Regions from separate parts of the Pseudescherichia sp. genome, predicted to be linked through region 4. Evidence: predicted binding sites of a transcription regulator. Region 4 holds the regulator's gene; each other region holds the start of a gene.
What was found. Region 4 encodes CRP, which controls carbon source genes, mostly activating them, when cyclic AMP is high. Its sites were predicted from a motif close to ATGTGANNNNNNTCACAT; they were not measured.
Positions count from the first base shown of each region.

Region 1: hpt (hypoxanthine phosphoribosyltransferase) is a predicted target of CRP. The motif match lies at 2,545-2,562, and genes of this name have one in related genera.
Region 2: serC (3-phosphoserine/phosphohydroxythreonine transaminase) is a predicted target of CRP. The motif match lies at 2,050-2,067, and genes of this name have one in related genera.
Region 3: azuC (stress response protein AzuC) is a predicted target of CRP. The motif match lies at 1,841-1,858, and genes of this name have one in related genera.

Region 1 is NZ_DAMBWA010000010.1:67,036-71,208, forward strand. It holds gene RTX96_RS14390 (ABC transporter permease) at 1-106, opposite strand, end outside; gene RTX96_RS14395 (ABC transporter ATP-binding protein) at 103-1,029, opposite strand; gene can (carbonate dehydratase) at 1,137-1,799, shown strand; gene hpt (hypoxanthine phosphoribosyltransferase) at 1,881-2,417, opposite strand; gene RTX96_RS14410 (glucose/quinate/shikimate family membrane-bound PQQ-dependent dehydrogenase) at 2,623-4,173, shown strand, end outside.
Region 2 is NZ_DAMBWA010000006.1:100,909-105,081, forward strand. It holds gene ycaO (30S ribosomal protein S12 methylthiotransferase accessory factor YcaO) at 1-1,173, opposite strand, end outside; gene RTX96_RS10315 (DUF421 domain-containing protein) at 1,312-2,004, shown strand; gene serC (3-phosphoserine/phosphohydroxythreonine transaminase) at 2,166-3,254, shown strand; gene aroA (3-phosphoshikimate 1-carboxyvinyltransferase) at 3,324-4,173, shown strand, end outside.
Region 3 is NZ_DAMBWA010000001.1:143,348-147,520, reverse strand. It holds gene RTX96_RS00715 (RpiB/LacA/LacB family sugar-phosphate isomerase) at 1-264, shown strand, start outside; gene RTX96_RS00710 (MFS transporter) at 307-1,728, opposite strand; gene azuC (stress response protein AzuC) at 1,941-2,024, shown strand; gene RTX96_RS00700 (DUF2766 family protein) at 2,090-2,341, shown strand; gene RTX96_RS00695 (non-heme ferritin-like protein) at 2,487-2,990, opposite strand; gene RTX96_RS00690 (DJ-1/PfpI family protein) at 3,200-3,757, shown strand; gene RTX96_RS00685 (arabinose ABC transporter substrate-binding protein) at 4,073-4,173, shown strand, end outside.
Region 4 is NZ_DAMBWA010000003.1:406,429-410,601, forward strand. It holds gene RTX96_RS06690 (YccS/YhfK family putative transporter) at 1-1,939, opposite strand, end outside; gene crp (cAMP-activated global transcriptional regulator CRP) at 1,990-2,622, opposite strand; gene RTX96_RS06700 (OsmC family protein) at 2,931-3,335, shown strand; gene RTX96_RS06705 (phosphoribulokinase) at 3,387-4,173, opposite strand, start outside.

The DNA of each region.
Region 1 (4,173 bases), on a different contig from region 4:
TCATGGTGATCACCGGCGGAACCAGGGTCTGGATCCAGATGCGCATAAAGCGCTGGATCTCTTTGTGCCAGATACTTTTTAGCGCGACCCAGTAGAGCTGCATCATGCGTGGTCTCCTTTTTTATTGTGTACCAGCGTGACAAACAGCTCTTCTAAACGGTTGGCTTTGTTACGCATGCTTAATACCTGAACGCCCTGGGCGCTCAGCTGGCTGAAAACGCTGTTGATCCCCTGCTCGCGCAGCACTTCGACCTCCAGGGTTGAGGTATCCACCAGCCGGTACTGGTAGCCTTCCAGCTTCGGCAGCGGGCTTTTCGGCGCCAGGTCGAGGATAAAGGTCTCTGATTTCAGCTTGGCCAGCAGCGACTTCATGGAGGTGTTCTCCACCAGCTCGCCGTGCTGAATAATACCGATGTTACGGCAGAGCATCTCCGCCTCTTCCAGATAGTGGGTGGTGAGGATAATGGTCGTGCCCTGGGCGTTCAAATCTTTTAAAAAGCCCCACATGGAGCGGCGCAGCTCAATGTCCACCCCGGCGGTAGGTTCGTCGAGGATCAGCAGCTTAGGCTCATGCATCAGCGCCCGGGCGATCATCAGACGGCGTTTCATCCCGCCAGAGAGCATCCGCGCCTTTTCGTTGCGTTTTTCCCACAGATCGAGCTGCTTAAGGTACTTTTCGCTACGGATCAGCGCCTCATGGCGCTCGACGCCGTAGTAGCCCGCCTGGTTGACGACAATCTGCTGCACGGTCTCAAAGGGGTTGAAGTTAAACTCCTGCGGCACCAGGCCGAGCTGGCGTTTAGCGTTCACCACGTCCTTCTGCAGGTCGTAGCCAAAGACGCTCACCCGCCCCGAGGTTTTATTTACCAGCGAGCTGACGATACCGATCGTGGTCGATTTACCCGCACCGTTGGGTCCCAGAAGCGCGTAGAAGTCACCCGCTTCTACTTTTAAATCAATGCCGCGCAGCGCCTGCACGCCGCCCGGATAGGTTTTTTTAAGCTGCTCAAGCTCCAGTGCAATGGTCATGTCGTTTCGCTTACCTTTTTTCTGACACTCTATGTGTGGTTTAAAATTAAATGGAGTTGACCTATATTAGCTCAACGCATTTACTTGGTTACAGGTCGTTAACCGTCATGAAAGATATAGATACACTCATCAGTAACAATGCACTATGGTCAAAGATGCTGGTGGAAGAGGATCCCGGATTTTTCGAGACCCTGGCTAAGGCACAGAAGCCGCGCTTCCTGTGGATTGGCTGCTCCGACAGCCGCGTTCCCGCCGAGCGTTTGACCGGCCTTGAGCCGGGCGAGCTGTTCGTTCACCGTAACGTCGCCAACCTGGTTATCCACACCGATCTGAACTGCCTGTCGGTAGTGCAGTACGCGGTGGACGTGCTGGAAGTTGAGCACATCATCATCTGCGGCCACTACGGCTGCGGCGGCGTGCAGGCAGCGGTTGAGAACCCTGAGCTGGGGCTGATCAACAACTGGCTGTTGCATATCCGTGACATCTGGCTCAAGCACAACGCGCTGCTGAGCGAAATGCCGGAAGAGCGTCGCCTCGACACCCTGTGCGAGCTGAACGTCATGGAGCAGGTCTATAACCTGGGCCACTCAACCATCATGCAGTCGGCGTGGAAGCGCGGGCAGAATGTCACTATCCACGGCTGGGCCTACGGTATTCACGACGGCCTGCTGCGCGATCTTGACGTTACCGCCACCAGCCGCGATACCCTTGAGCTGGGCTATCGCAAGGGCGTGTCCAACATCAGCCAGAAGCATATTAACCACAAATAAGTGGCAATGCCGGGCGGCGGCTTACGCCTTACCCGGCCTACAACTGCCCGGCACGCTTCGCGCTACCGGGCTTTTTAATGCCTACTCGTCAAGCGGCACCACTTTGCCCACATAGGGGAGATGACGATAGCGCTGGGCATAGTCGATGCCGTAACCCACCACAAACTCGTCTGGAATCGAGAAGCCAACAAATTCTACCGGCACCGCAACTTCCCGGCGCGATGGCTTATCCAGCAGGGTACAGATCGCCAGCGACTTCGGCTCGCGCAGGCTGAGGATCTCGCGCACTTTGGAGAGCGTATTCCCAGAGTCGATAATATCCTCGACGATCAGCACGTCTTTACCGCGAATATCTTCGTCCAGATCCTTGAGAATTTTTACGTCACGGGTGGTGGACATACCGCTGCCGTAGCTGGAGGCAGTCATAAAATCGACCTCATGCGGCACCTGCACTTCACGGCACAGATCGGCCATAAACATAAACGAGCCGCGCAGCAGGCCCACCAGCACCATCTCGCTGCCGCTCGCCTGATAGCGTTCGGTGATTTGACGACCCAATTCACTAATACGCGCTTTGATCTCCGCTTCCGGGATCATCACTTCAACAGTATGTTTCATATGCTAACCGTTTGATTTTGTAACCACTCACTCGATGCGGATAGCCTCTATTCCGGCATCAATTCATTAGCGCGCCAGTATACCAGCAAATGCTTTTATTAGGGGCGCGAGTTAAGAAAAGCCAAATATGTGATGACGGTCACACTTGTTAAATCCTATAATTAATTGCTATCAAAATATTAAACATTAAGAAGAGTGTCTTTCTATGGCAGAAACAAAAGCTCGGACGTCGCGCGTGCTCGTGACGTTAACAGCCCTGTTCGCAGCACTATGCGGGCTATTTCTCCTGATCGGTGGGGTCTGGCTGGTCGCCGTTGGCGGCTCCTGGTACTACCCTATCGCCGGTCTTGTTATGCTCGGCGTCGCCTGGCTGCTGTGGCGCAGCAAGCGTGCAGCGCTCTGGCTCTACGCTGCGCTCCTTCTCGGCACCATGATCTGGGGCGTCTGGGAAGTCGGCTTCGACTTCTGGGCGCTCACGCCGCGTAGCGACATCCTCGTCTTCTTTGGGATCTGGCTGGTGCTGCCGTTTGTCTGGCGTCGCCTGATCGTACCTGCCAACGGTGCGGTCGCCGCGCTGCTGGTAGCGCTGGTGATCACAGGCGGAATGCTGACCTGGGCGGGCTTTAACGATCCGCAGGAGATTAACGGCACGCTGAGCGCTGATGCGACGCCTGCTGCACCGATCTCTCAGGTCGCAGATGCCGACTGGCCGGCCTATGGTCGTAACCAGGAGGGTCAGCGCTACTCCCCGCTGAAGCAGATCAACGCCGACAACGTGCATAAGCTGAAAGAGGCCTGGGTATTCCGTACCGGCGATCTGAAGCTGCCAACCGATCCGGGTGAGATCACCAATGAAGTCACGCCGATTAAGGTTGGCGACACCCTGTTCCTCTGCACTGCGCACCAGCGTCTGTTTGCCCTAGATGCCGCCACCGGTAAAGAGAAGTGGCACTTCGATCCGCAGCTGAACACCAATCCGTCGTTCCAGCACGTGACCTGCCGTGGCGTCTCCTATCATGAGGCGAACGCCAACAATGCCAGCCCGGACGTGGTCGCTAACTGCCCGCGCCGCATCATTCTGCCGGTGAACGATGGTCGCCTGTTCGCCGTCAACGCCGACAACGGCAAGCTGTGCGAATCCTTTGCTAACAAAGGTATTCTGAACCTGCAAACCAACATGCCGGTCACTACCCCGGGCATGTACGAGCCGACTTCACCGCCTATCGTTACTGATAAGGTGATTGTCATTGCCGGTGCGGTAACCGATAACTACTCTACCCGTGAGCCGTCTGGCGTTATTCGCGGCTTCGACATCAATACCGGCGCGCTGCTGTGGGCCTTCGATCCGGGCGCGAAAGATCCGAACGCCATTCCGGCGGACCAGCATCACTTTACGCCGAACTCACCGAACTCCTGGGCACCGGCGGCCTATGATGCCAAGCTGGATCTGGTCTACCTGCCGATGGGCGTCACCACGCCGGACATCTGGGGCGGTAACCGCACGCCGGAGCAGGAGCGTTATGCCAGCTCTATCGTGGCCCTGAACGCCACCACCGGTAAACTGGCGTGGAGCTATCAGACCGTACACCACGATCTGTGGGATATGGATATGCCGTCCCAGCCGACGCTGGCGGATATTACCGTTAAGGGTCAGACCGTACCGGTGATCTACGCCCCGGCGAAAACCGGCAACATCTTTGTGCTGGATCGCCGTAACGGTCAGCTGGTTGTTCCTGCGCCAGAGAAGCCGGTTCCG
Region 2 (4,173 bases), on a different contig from region 4:
CGACATGCCCGGCACGATAATGCGGCAGGCGTAGACGCTCAGGTGCTCGTAGTCGGCGATGTAGACCTCTTTGTCCTCGGCACGGAAGATCGCCATCAGGGTCGCGAACTCCTCTTCGGTGGTGCCGGCGAAGCTCCAGTCCACGAACGGGTAGTCGGCATCCTGCTTGAACATATCCCAGGAGATCAGGCCGCTGGAGTCGATAAAGTGAGTCTCCAGGTTGGCATGCTCGGCCACCTCTTCATCGTCAAAGGTCGGCGGGGTAAAGACGTCGAGATCCTTCAGGCCACGACCCTGCAGCAGCTCGGTCACGGTACGCTCCAGCGCCACGCCAAAGTCCGGATGCGCGCCGAAGGAGGCGAAGCAGGTGCCGTTCGCCGGGTTAAACAGCACGACGCAGATCACCGGGTATTTGCCGCCCAGCGAGGCGTCATAGGCAAAGATCGGGAAACCTTCCGCTTCCAGGGTAGCAATTGACTCCACCACGCCCGGGTAGCGGGCCAGCACCGCCTGCGGGATCTCCGGCAGGCTAATGCTTTCGGCAATGATGCGGTTCTTGATGTGGCGCTCAAACACCTCCGACAGGCCCTGCACCCGGGCTTCGTTGCGGGTGTTACCGGCGGACATGCCGTTAGAGACATACAGGTTGCCGACGATGTTCATCGGGATGTAGACCGTCTGCTGGTCGGACTGACGGGTAAACGGCAGGCCGCAGATGCCGCGCGCTTCGTTGCCGGACTGCAGGTCAATCAGCATGCCAGCAGCGAGTTCGCCTTCCGGATCGTAGAACGCGCGCAGGCGCGCGTCGAGAATACCTTCCGGCAGGGAGTCATCTTCCGGCAGCGGGAACCACTTCTCATTCGGATAGTGGACAAACGGGCCGTTAGCGATCTCATCGCCCAGCCAGAAGTCGGCAAAGAAGTAGTTGGTAGAGAGACGCTCAAAGTATTCGCCGAGGGCGGAGGCCAGCGCTGCTTTTTTGGTTGCGCCTTTACCGTTGGTAAAGCAGAGCGCACAGGCTTTATCGCGAATATGCACTGACCAGACGTTAGGGACCGGATTCAGCCAGGAGGCCTCTTCGATATCGAAGCCAAGATCGAGCAGTTTCTGCTGGAAGCGGGCGATGGAGTCTTCCAGAGCGGCATCTTTGCCGGGGATAAATGTTTGCGTCATGAGCGTCACTTTATTCGTACGGAAAGCGCGCAATGATACGGGTTTTAGGTGAACGACGCTATCTTCCTGCACCGGAGGACGAAAATAAAAGCGCGAGCTATGCTTGTAGAAAGTAACGTCCTGTTTAGGCAAAAGAAAATGAAAGCATTCGATTTGCATCGTATGATGCTGGACAAGGCGCCGCTCGACTTCCTGGGAGAGGTCGCGCTGCGGAGTCTCTACACCTTTATCCTCGTTTTTCTGTTCCTGAAGATCGCCGGACGTCGCGGCGTGCGGCAGATGTCGCTCTTCGAGGTACTGATCATTCTAACCCTCGGCTCGGCGGCGGGGGACGTTGCCTTCTATGACGACGTGCCGATGCTGCCGGTGCTGGTGGTGTTTATCTCGCTGGCGCTGTTCTACCGGCTGGTGATGTGGCTGATGGCCCACAGTGAACGGCTTGAGGATCTGCTTGAAGGCAAGCCGATTATCATTGTGGAGGAGGGCGAGCTGGCATGGGACAAGCTTAGAGCGGCCAACCTGACCGAGGTCGAGTTCTATATGGAGCTGCGGGTAAATGGCGTGGAGCAACTGGGGCAGATTCGGCTGGCCATCATGGAGACCAACGGGCAGATCAGTACCTACTACTACCGTGATGAGGACGTGCGCCCTGGGCTTTCACTGCTGCCGGCAGGACTTGTGCCGCGCTTTATCGTCGCGCCGGAGACGGGCGACTATGCCTGCGTAAAATGCAGCGAGGTGATCGCGATGCAGGCAGGAGATAAACAACCCTGTCCGCGCTGCAAAAATCCAGAATGGACGAAGGCCAGCCGGGCGATTCGCATCACCTGACAGGGTTTTCCGCCACCGTCACAGAACGCTACAAAATAATCTGCTATGTGACTGAGTGCACATTTCTTCCCGTCGTCGGAATACCCGTTGCGGCGCGTGACGCGCAATGGTACAACCGATGTCACAGGAATAACTTATTGCTTTCAGCGTGGTGAGAGGAAATGACACAGGTCTTTAATTTTAGTTCTGGTCCGGCGATGTTGCCGACAGAGGTGCTTAAACAGGCTCAGCAGGAGCTCTGCGATTGGCAGGGTCTTGGCACGTCGGTCATGGAGATTAGTCACCGCGGTAAGCCATTTATCCAGTGCGCAGAAGAGGCGGAGCAGGATTTTCGCGATCTGTTAAACATCCCTGAGAACTATAAAGTTCTGTTCTGCCACGGCGGCGGTCGCGGCCAGTTCGCGGGCATTCCGCTGAACCTGCTGGGCGACAAAACCACGGCGGATTATGTTGATGCCGGTTACTGGGCCGCCAGCGCGGTAAAAGAGGCGCATAAATACTGTACGCCGAACGTAATTGATGCCAAAACGACCGTTGACGGCCTGCGCGCTGTTAAGCCGATGAGCGACTGGCAGCTCTCCAGCGATGCAGCCTATCTGCACTACTGCCCGAACGAGACCATCGACGGTATCGCCATCCATGAAGAGCCGAACTTTGACGAGAGCGTCATCGTCACGGCGGATCTCTCCTCTACTATTCTCTCAGCGCCGCTTGACGTCAGCCGCTACGGCGTGATTTATGCCGGTGCGCAGAAAAACATTGGCCCGGCAGGCCTGACGCTGGTGATCGTTCGTGACGATCTGCTGGGTAAAGCCCACAAATCCTGCCCGTCGATTCTGGATTACAGCGTACTGAACGACAACGACTCCATGTTCAACACCCCGCCGACCTTCGCCTGGTACCTGTCAGGCCTGGTGTTCAAGTGGCTGAAGCAAAACGGCGGCGTTGCGGCAATGAATGCCATCAACCAGCAGAAAGCCGAGCTGCTGTACGGCGTTATCGACGGCAGCGACTTCTACCGTAACGACGTGGCGGTAGCGAACCGTTCGCGCATGAACGTACCGTTCCAGCTGGCTGACAGCAAGCTCGACAGCCTCTTCCTGGACGAATCCTTCGCCGCCGGTCTGCACGCGCTGAAAGGCCACCGCGTGGTAGGCGGGATGCGCGCCTCTATCTATAACGCCATGCCGCTGGCAGGCGTGAAAGCGCTGACCGATTTCATGGTCGACTTCGAACGCCGCCACGGTTAATCGCGCTGTTTTTCACCCCCGCACGCCTGCTGCGGGGTTTTTATTATGTTGAGTTGAGAGTTGAGTTTCATGGAATCCCTGACGTTACAACCTATTGCGCGCGTAGACGGCACCATTAATCTGCCTGGTTCTAAGAGTGTCTCGAACCGCGCTCTGCTGCTGGCAGCGCTGGCAAACGGCACCACCGTCCTCACTAACCTGCTGGACAGCGATGACGTGCGCCATATGCTCAATGCGCTGAAAGCGTTAGGCGTTCATTACACGCTCTCTGACGATCGTACCCGCTGTGAAGTGACCGGCAACGGCGGCGCGTTACGCTCTGCAGAAGAAGTTGAATTGTTCCTCGGCAATGCCGGTACGGCGATGCGTCCGTTAGCCGCCGCGCTGTGTCTCGGCAGCAGCAACATTGTGCTGACCGGCGAACCGCGCATGAAAGAGCGTCCGATTGGCCATTTGGTAGATGCGCTGCGTCAGGGCGGCGCCCGGATCGACTATCTTGAGCAAGAGAACTATCCGCCGCTGCGCCTGCGCGGTGGCTTTACCGGCGGTCAGGTGGCGGTAGACGGCAGCGTCTCCAGCCAGTTTCTTACCGCCCTGCTGATGACCGCGCCGCTGGCCTCCCAGGACACCGAAATCTCTATCAAAGGCGATCTGGTTTCGAAGCCCTATATCGATATCACCCTGCATCTGATGAAAACCTTTGGCGTTGAGGTAGAGAACCAGCACTACCAGCGCTTTGTGGTACGCGGCGGGCAGGAGTATCGCTCTCCGGGTCACTACCTGGTTGAGGGCGATGCCTCATCAGCCTCCTATTTCCTGGCGGCGGCGGCCATTAAAGGCGGCACGGTGAAGGTGACCGGTATCGGGCGCAACAGCGTGCAGGGCGATATTCGCTTTGCCGATGTACTGGAGAAGATGG
Region 3 (4,173 bases), on a different contig from region 4:
GTACGTTTTATCTTTGAAAAAGCCTTTACCGGCCGTAAAGGTGAAGGCTATCCGCCAGAGCGTAAAGAGCCACAGGTGCGTAACGCCGGGATCCTCAACCAGGTGAAAGCGGCAGTGGTAAAAGATAACTATCTCGACACCCTGCGTGCTATCGACCCTGAGCTAGTGAAAACCGCCGTCTCCGGCCAGCGTTTCCAGCAGTGCTTCTTTGAACACTGCCAGGATAAAGAGATCGAAGCGTTCGTTCGCGAAGTGCTTGCCTGATTCCTCCTGTGCCGGGCAGCGCGACGCTGACCCGGCCAGAAGTTAACGTCTCTTTGTCGACACCGCGCTGCCCGCATCTTTCGCCAGCCTGAACGTATCGGCCATTCCTACCAGACAGATCAGCGCGATAAACACAAATGCCAGCCGGAAGCTGATGCCTGGCACGCCGCTAAGCGCCAGCCAGTCGCTGACCTTCTCTCCCAGTCGTATACCGATAGCCCCGAGCGTAATGCCCAGCCCAACCGCCAGCTGGGTAGCCGTGCTGAACAGGGTATTGGCATAGCTCATCTGTGCTGAGGGGACATCGGCGAAGGCGAGAGTGCTGACGCCGGTAAACTGCACCGAGCGAAAGACGCCGCCCAGATAGAGCACGACAAAAATCACCCATACCGACGTCGTCGGCGTGATAAAGGCGCAGGCCAGCAGGGCCAGCACGTTCAACGCACCGTTAATCAGCAGCAGCTTTTTAAAACCGAGCCAGCGGATCAGCGGCGTGGTGGCGGGCTTAATCGTCAGGTTACCCACGAAGACCGCCAACACCAACAGCCCGGCATGAAACGGATCCATACCAAAGCCGACCTGGAACATCAGCGGCAGCAGAAACGGCACCGCGCTGATCGAGGCGCGAAACAGCGATCCGCCATACATGGTAACGCGAAAGGTGGGCACCTGCATGGCATCGAGGCGGATCATCGGCCAACGGGCACGCTGAAAATGGCGTAGCGCGTAGACTAGGGTCGCAGTGCCCAGCGCCAGCAGGCCGAGCGTCCACGCTCCCTGCTGCTGTTCACCTCCCAGCATCTCCATCGCGCACATCAGGCTGACCATCGCCACCGAGGTGGAAAGAAAGCCAGCCAGGTCGAACGGGCGGCGTTCGTCATCGCGAATATCGGGAATGATGCGCAGCGCCAGAGCGATCGCCAGCAGGCCAATCGGCACGTTGATAAAGAAGATCCAGCGCCAGTCGGCGTAGCGGGTGATGAAGCCACCCAGAGGCGGGCCGATAATGGGCGCCACCAGCGCGGGCCAGGTCAGGGTGGCGATGGCGGTGATCAGCAGGTGTTTAGGCGTCGTACGCAATACGGCCAGCCTGCCGACGGGTACCATTAGCGCGCCGCCCATGCCCTGCAAAATGCGCATCGCTACAAACATCTCTACGCTGGTGGAGAGGCCGCAGAATACCGAGGCGAGGGTAAAGATCGCCAGCGCGGTGGTGAAGACCTTACGCGCACCGAAGCGATCGGCAATCCAGCCGCTGGCGGGGATCAGTACTGCAAGGGTAATGAGATAGGCACTGATACCGATGTTCAGCGCCACCGCGTCGACGCCAAAACTCTTTGCCATATCCGGCAGGGCAGTCGCTATCACCGTCCCGTCGAGAAACTCCATAAAAAAGGCCCCGGCCACCAGCAGCGCAGCAGGCGAGACGCCCCGCGCTTTCTCCGGGAGGGTATTTTCACTCATTTTTGGTCTGCCATTTCAAAAAAAATTATAATAATTAAAAAAAATGAAACTGCGTAACTTGCGGATTATTCAACGATTTATTAACAAATCTAAAAAAGGTGTTGATGAATTGATGTGATATTCATCACAAACTGGTTGATTTTTGTGATGCAAGTCATATTATACGCCCATAGACAAGTAACACCTGCACAACAAAACAGCCGGAGCACAACATGAAATTGCGCAAGATCCTGAAAAGCATTTTTGAAACCTATTGCAAGACTTTTAAAGACGTACCGCCGGGCGCTATGTTTTAATAAAGTTGCTGTGATAAAAAACCTGCTACGGCAGGTTTTTTTGTTTCTGGAAATCAGGAGTAACTATGTCTCAAAATCTTAGCGCCGATCAGGAGCTGGTGTCCGACGTTGTGGCGTGCCAGCTGGTGATTAAACAGATCCTCGATGTCATTGACGTTATCGCCCCGGTTGAGGTGCGTGAGAAGATGGCTAACCAGCTTAAAACCATCGATTTCACTGCCCATCCGGCAGCGGCGGACCCGGTTACCCGGCGCGCTATTCAGAAAGCCATTGCCTTAATTGAGCTGAAGTTTACACCGCAGGAAGAAACACACTAAAGCGTGAATACAGGCAAATAAAGTAAACCTTTGTTTTGTTATTTTCAAACGGAGGTTTTCTTTATTGTTGGAGGCGTTGGGGTAGGGTCCGGACGGTAGGGGCCTGGCGGGAGAGGATCCCGCCAGAAAGAGCAGCGATAAACGATCAGTGTTTACGGCAGTTCACTACGTTAAGCAGCGCCCGGTCGGTCTGGGTGATATTTTTCCCGTCACGCAAAGAGCGATGAATCTCTCCAATCAACAGCTGCAGCAGGAGACCATCCTGCTGCTCTGCTTTTTCCAGCTCGCGCAAAAAATTAAGGGTCTTTTCATCCTTTACCGCTTTAGCTTCTTCGCTCAGCTGCGCCAGCATTTCCCGCCGCACGTTGTACTCCTCAAACGCTTTCTGAAACAGCTCTTCTAAAGAGTTAAAGTGTTCAGGCGGATTTTCCCGCGCTTTCACAATAGGATAGGCACCGGCGCGCTTCATAAAGTCGAATACGCGCATCATAAGGTTTACTTTCTCTTGCGCCTGCGCGCGCAGGAAGGTTGCCGAACCCGGTAGATCGTGCTCACAGCACCACTCACTGAGCGAGAGGCAGAGATTAGATGCCTGAAACTCAAGATTAACCTGCGAGTTGAGTTTTTGTGCCATGCCGATAGTCGCCATAATGACCTCCTTCTGTCCTGGACGAGGCTGCGATGAATGTCAGCCTTACTGCGTCGATAAGACGATCGTAAAGATTTATTCATCTGACAAATGTGATCCGCCAGACACTTTTCAACGTCATAAACGAATAATCTTAATGAAAATAGAGGGTTACATTCATGCTTGAATGTATCTCATAGAGGGTTTCGTTTAATATGAAGGAGTTGGAGATGAAAAGAGTTGCCGTGCTGCTGGCCCCCGGTTTTGAAGAGGCGGAAGCCATAGTCACCATTGATATACTGCGCCGGTTGCACATTGATGTAGAAACGCTGGCCTGCACTACGTCCCGCGCGGTGGTGAGCTACCACGCGATTCCTATGGTAGCCGACGCTACGTTAAGCGAGCGCCTGAATACGCTTTACGATGCCGTTGTGCTGCCGGGCGGTCCGGAGGGGAGCGTTAACCTTGCGGCCAGCGCTGAAGTTATCGCCTTTGTGACCCGTCATGATGAAGCGGAAAAGCTTATCTGTCCTATCTGCTCGGCAGCCGCACGGGTACTGGGAGGCAACGGCCTGCTGAAAGGGCGGCGTTACGTCTGTTCGGGCGATCTGTTTGAAACCGTGACCGACGGCCACTATGTCGACGCTGCCGTCGTAGAGGATGGCAACCTGATTAGCGGCAAGGGATTAGGCCGGGTATTCGATTTTGCCTTTGCCGTCTCAGCGCGTCTTTTAGGTGATGATGCCCCGGTACGTGACCACGCGGATCATATCTACTATCCCCTCTAGTTTCTCAGCACGACAAAACACTCCTCAGGCCACAAGGATAAGCTGGCTGGCCTGATGGATAATTCTGCTACACCCCTCCGCATTTGTCTGACAAATACGCCAATTCTTATGAAGATATTCGCTGAATTTATGCACGCTTTTACTGTAATTCTGCGGTGTGATGGCGCTCTCCTATGGAGGATTAATTTCCCGCTAAAACTACTCCAGCAATAGCATCTCCTGATAGACGTGTGCTAATGCCTTGTTTTAAGGCTGATTAGACAGCTAATAAACTCTCATACCTTACATAAAAAAGCGTTAAAGCTGGAGTTAACCATGCACAAATTCACTAAAGCGCTGGCGGCCATTGGTTTAGCTGCCGTTATGTCACAATCCGCTATCGCCGAAAATATGAAGCTCGGTTTTCTGGTTAAACA
Region 4 (4,173 bases):
TGAGCGTCTCCGGCGCTTCAAGAATATTCGCGTCTCCGGATGCCCCGGCCCCGTCATAGTCCAGCCGCTGCTGGCAGCGCTGAAGCGCAATCTCACAGGACTCCAGATAGCGCTGGGCCAGATCCGGCGTTAGCATCGCGTGTTCCCGAGCCAGGGTTGTCAGGGCGTTAATGTGTTCGACGATAAACTGGCTGTGGGTCACCCAGAGCTTCATATCTTCCAGATAATGGGTATTGAACCCCGGCTCCTGCATCGCCTGGTTGAGGGAGTTAAAGAGCGCGTTGTGCGCCTGATTGACCCGTATCCGCTGGTAAGCCAGCGGCGTGGGCTGCGGATCGTCACTGAGGATCAGGCGAATCGCATCCTGATCCTTCTCAATCGCATCATGGGCATTTTTCCGCAGCAGCCCGCTCTGCCACTGCGGCCAGAGCCAGACCATCCCGCCGAAGGCGATCAGGCAGCCAATCAGGGTATCGATCAGGCGGGCGACGATAAAGTTCTCGCCGCTCAGGGTCAGAATTTGAATCGAATAAACCGCCGTAATGGTGAAACCCACCGTCGCCCAGCCGTAGCTCTTACGAATTATCAGGTAGCTTACCAGCGTAATAAACAGCATGCCCAGCAGCGTGTACCCCTCCGGGACATGAAAGTGCAGGGCGAACCCGGCGATGGTCAACCCCGCTAACGTCCCTGCCGCCCGGTGTAAAATACGCACCCGCGTGGCACCGTAACCGTTCTGCGTGACCAGCAGCACCGTCATCAGGATCCAGTAGGGCTTCGGCAGGTGCAGCGCGCTGCCCATCAGGCTGGCGACGCTCAGCATGACGCTGATGCGGGCGGCGTTGCGCAGCGCCGGAGATTTCAGCGACAGGTAGCTCTTGAGCGCCTCCCATAGCGGCTGGCGGCGCTGCTGGTCGGCCATCAGATCGCGCGTATAGAGCGGACGCTGGGTGCGCAGCACGCGGGCAATACGGCTAAAGTGCCAGGCGCAGAACTGCCCGACCGGGTTTTGCGGATGCTGGCGGGCGATCTTCTCCAGCGCGCCAATCTGCTTCTCCATAGTGAAGCGGGTCGGGTAGCGATGGTAGAGAATGTCGTCCGCCAGCACCCGGAGCCGGGCGGCGACCACCTGCGCATTCCAGCGGATCACCGCTTCGGCGTGGCTGCGCTCCACCAGCTTCTGCACCTCTTCCGGCTGGTGCAGGCTAACCGAGATGTGCTCCTGCAGATCCAGCGCCACCTGAAACGCCCGCAGCAGACGCTTGTAGTCGTTATGCTGGTTGGCGGCGAGCATATGCAGCTGCTGATAGCACTGGCTGATGAGATCCACCGCCTTTTGCTGGCGCGTCAGCAGCGGTGGCAAGGCCTTCTCCGGGTCGGCGTGCTGCGTTAGCAGGCTGTACTTCGCCTCGCAGTAGTCGGCAAGCTGGCGATAGAGCAGGCTTAACGACTCACGCAGCGGCTGCTCGCGCCACAGCCAGAACCAGAACCAGTTAAATGCGCCATACCAGAGCGTGCCCAGGGCGTAGATGAGCAGCGGCTCCCAGACCGGCATATTGCCCGCCAGGCTCAGGGTAAAGATAGCGGCGATGAGCGAGGCAGGCAGCAGGCGAGCGTGTAGAGGACTGATTTCCGCCGTGACGCCCAGCAGCATTGCCAGTCCGGCAAGGATCAGCGGGAGCGCAACGTTGGCCCCCAGCAGCAGCTGCACCGCCAGGCTACAGCCGGCAAACAGCGAACCGCCGATAATCAGGCGCTTAAAGAAGCGTTTGTGTGGGGTATCAAGACCGGCAATGTTACAGCAGGCGGGCACCAGCGAGAACAGTAGCCCCTGCTGCAGGTGGCCTAACGCCAGGCCGATGGCCACGGGAAGGCACAGCACCAGCGTTTGCCGCAGTGCGTAGTTAACTTCAGGGTGGTAGATTAACCGGCGCCACATGGGGGAGAGCAAAAACGGCGTGCGCAGAGGCGACACGCCGTTCTTAAAGCTTAACGCGTTCCGTAGACGACGATGGTTTTACCATGTGCAGAGATCAGGTTCTGATCTTCCAGCATCTTCAGAATACGGCCCACGGTTTCGCGGGAGCAGCCCACGATCTGGCCAATCTCCTGGCGGGTGATTTTGATCTGCATCCCGTCCGGATGGGTCATGGCGTCTGGCTGTTTAGCCAGGTTCAGCAGCGTCTGCGCGATGCGGCCGGTAACGTCGAGGAAGGCAAGGTTGCCCACTTTCTCAGAGGTGACCTGCAGGCGACGTGCCATCTGCGACGAGAGGCGCATCAGAATATCCGGGTTGACCTGGATAAGCTGACGGAATTTTTTATAGGAAATTTCGGCCACTTCACAGGCGGTTTTCGCCCGTACCCATGCGCTGCGCTCCTGGCCCTCTTCAAACAGGCCCAGTTCACCGATAAAGTCTCCCTGGTTCAGGTAAGAGAGGATCATCTCTTTCCCTTCTTCATCCTTGATGAGCACTGCCACCGAGCCTTTGACGATGTAATACAACGTTTCCGCTTTTTCACCCTGGTGAATCAGCGTGCTCTTCGACGGGTACTTATGAATGTGGCAATGAGACAAGAACCATTCGAGAGTCGGGTCTGTTTGTGGTTTGCCAAGCACCATGCGCGGTTATCCTCTGTTATAAGCTGGCGCCAGTCGCGGGACGGGTCCGGCGGCTGGGGTTGCAATCATATGCTTCCCGAATCCTGGGAAGGGGGCCGTCAATATAGGCATGCGGCCTGTAATGGTTGAAGTCCTCTGCATACCTGCATAATGTCAATACATTACTGGAGCATCCCGACTGTTTTAGCATAGCTTTTGCCGTGTGTCTCCTGGTGTCTCGCTTCAGCTTGATGCAGGTCGCCTTCCGTTGCGCGTTTTGCTCTGCGCGCGTAATCTGTCGGGAAAATTGCCACTCTGGAGTGATGAAAATGCAAGCACGCGTAAAATGGGTTGAAGGGTTAACGTTTCTCGGCGAGTCCGCCTCTGGGCATCAGGTCTTAATGGACGGCAACTCCGGGGACAAAGCCCCCAGCCCGATGGAGATGGTACTGATGGCGGCAGGCGGATGCAGCGCCATTGACGTGGTGTCGATCCTGCAGAAAGGGCGTCATAGCGTGACCGATTGCGAAGTGAAGCTGACCTCCGAGCGTCGGGAAGAGGCGCCGCGTCTCTTCACCCACATCAACCTGCACTTTATCGTTACCGGCAAAGAGCTGAAGGAGGCGGCGGTATCCCGCGCGGTGGATCTCTCAGCGGAGAAGTACTGCTCCGTGGCGCTGATGCTGGAGAAAGCGGTCAATATCACCCACTCCTACGAGGTGGTTGAGGGATGATTTTATGCCCGGTGGCGCTGCGCTTACCGGGCCTGCATGTCGCGCATTACCCTATTCAATCTTCTTGCCTTCCATCAGCCGCTGCACCAGCGGCAGCATAATCAGCTCCATCGCCAGTCCCATTTTGCCCCCCGGCACCACCAGGGTGTTGATGTGGGAGATAAACGATCCCTGCAGCATCGCCAGCAGCCAGGGATAGTCGATACCCTCCAGATCGCGAAAGTGGATCACCACAAAGCTCTCGTCCAGCGAGGGAATATTTTTGGCTGCAAAGGGATTTGAGGTGTCAACCGTGGGGACGCGCTGGAAGTTGATGTGGGTGCGGGAGAACTGCGGCGTAATGAAGTTGATGTAGTCATCCATCGAGCGCACCACCGAGTCCATCACCGTCTCCCGGGAGTGGCCGCGCTCGCTGGTGTCGCGGATCATCTTCTGGATCCATTCGAGGTTAATAATTGGCACCACCCCTACCAGCAGATCCACATGGCGCGCCACGTCGTGCTGGGGCGTCACCACGCCGCCGTGCAATCCTTCGTAAAAAAGAATGTCGGTGGGTTCCGGCAGCGGCTGCCACGGCGTAAAGGTGCCCGGCACCTGGTTCCAGGGGACGGCTTCGTCGTAGGTGTGCAGATACTTGCGTGCCTGTCCGGTGCCGTTGTGACCATATTCGATAAAGGTCTGCTCCAGCAGACCAAAGTCGTTGGCGTCCGGACCAAAGTAGCTGATATGCCGCCCGGCATCGCGCGCCTTGCGGATCGCCATATCCATCTCCGGACGGGTATAGCGGTGGAAGCTATCGCCCTCCACCTCGGCGGCGCGTAGACCCAGCTGGGAAAAT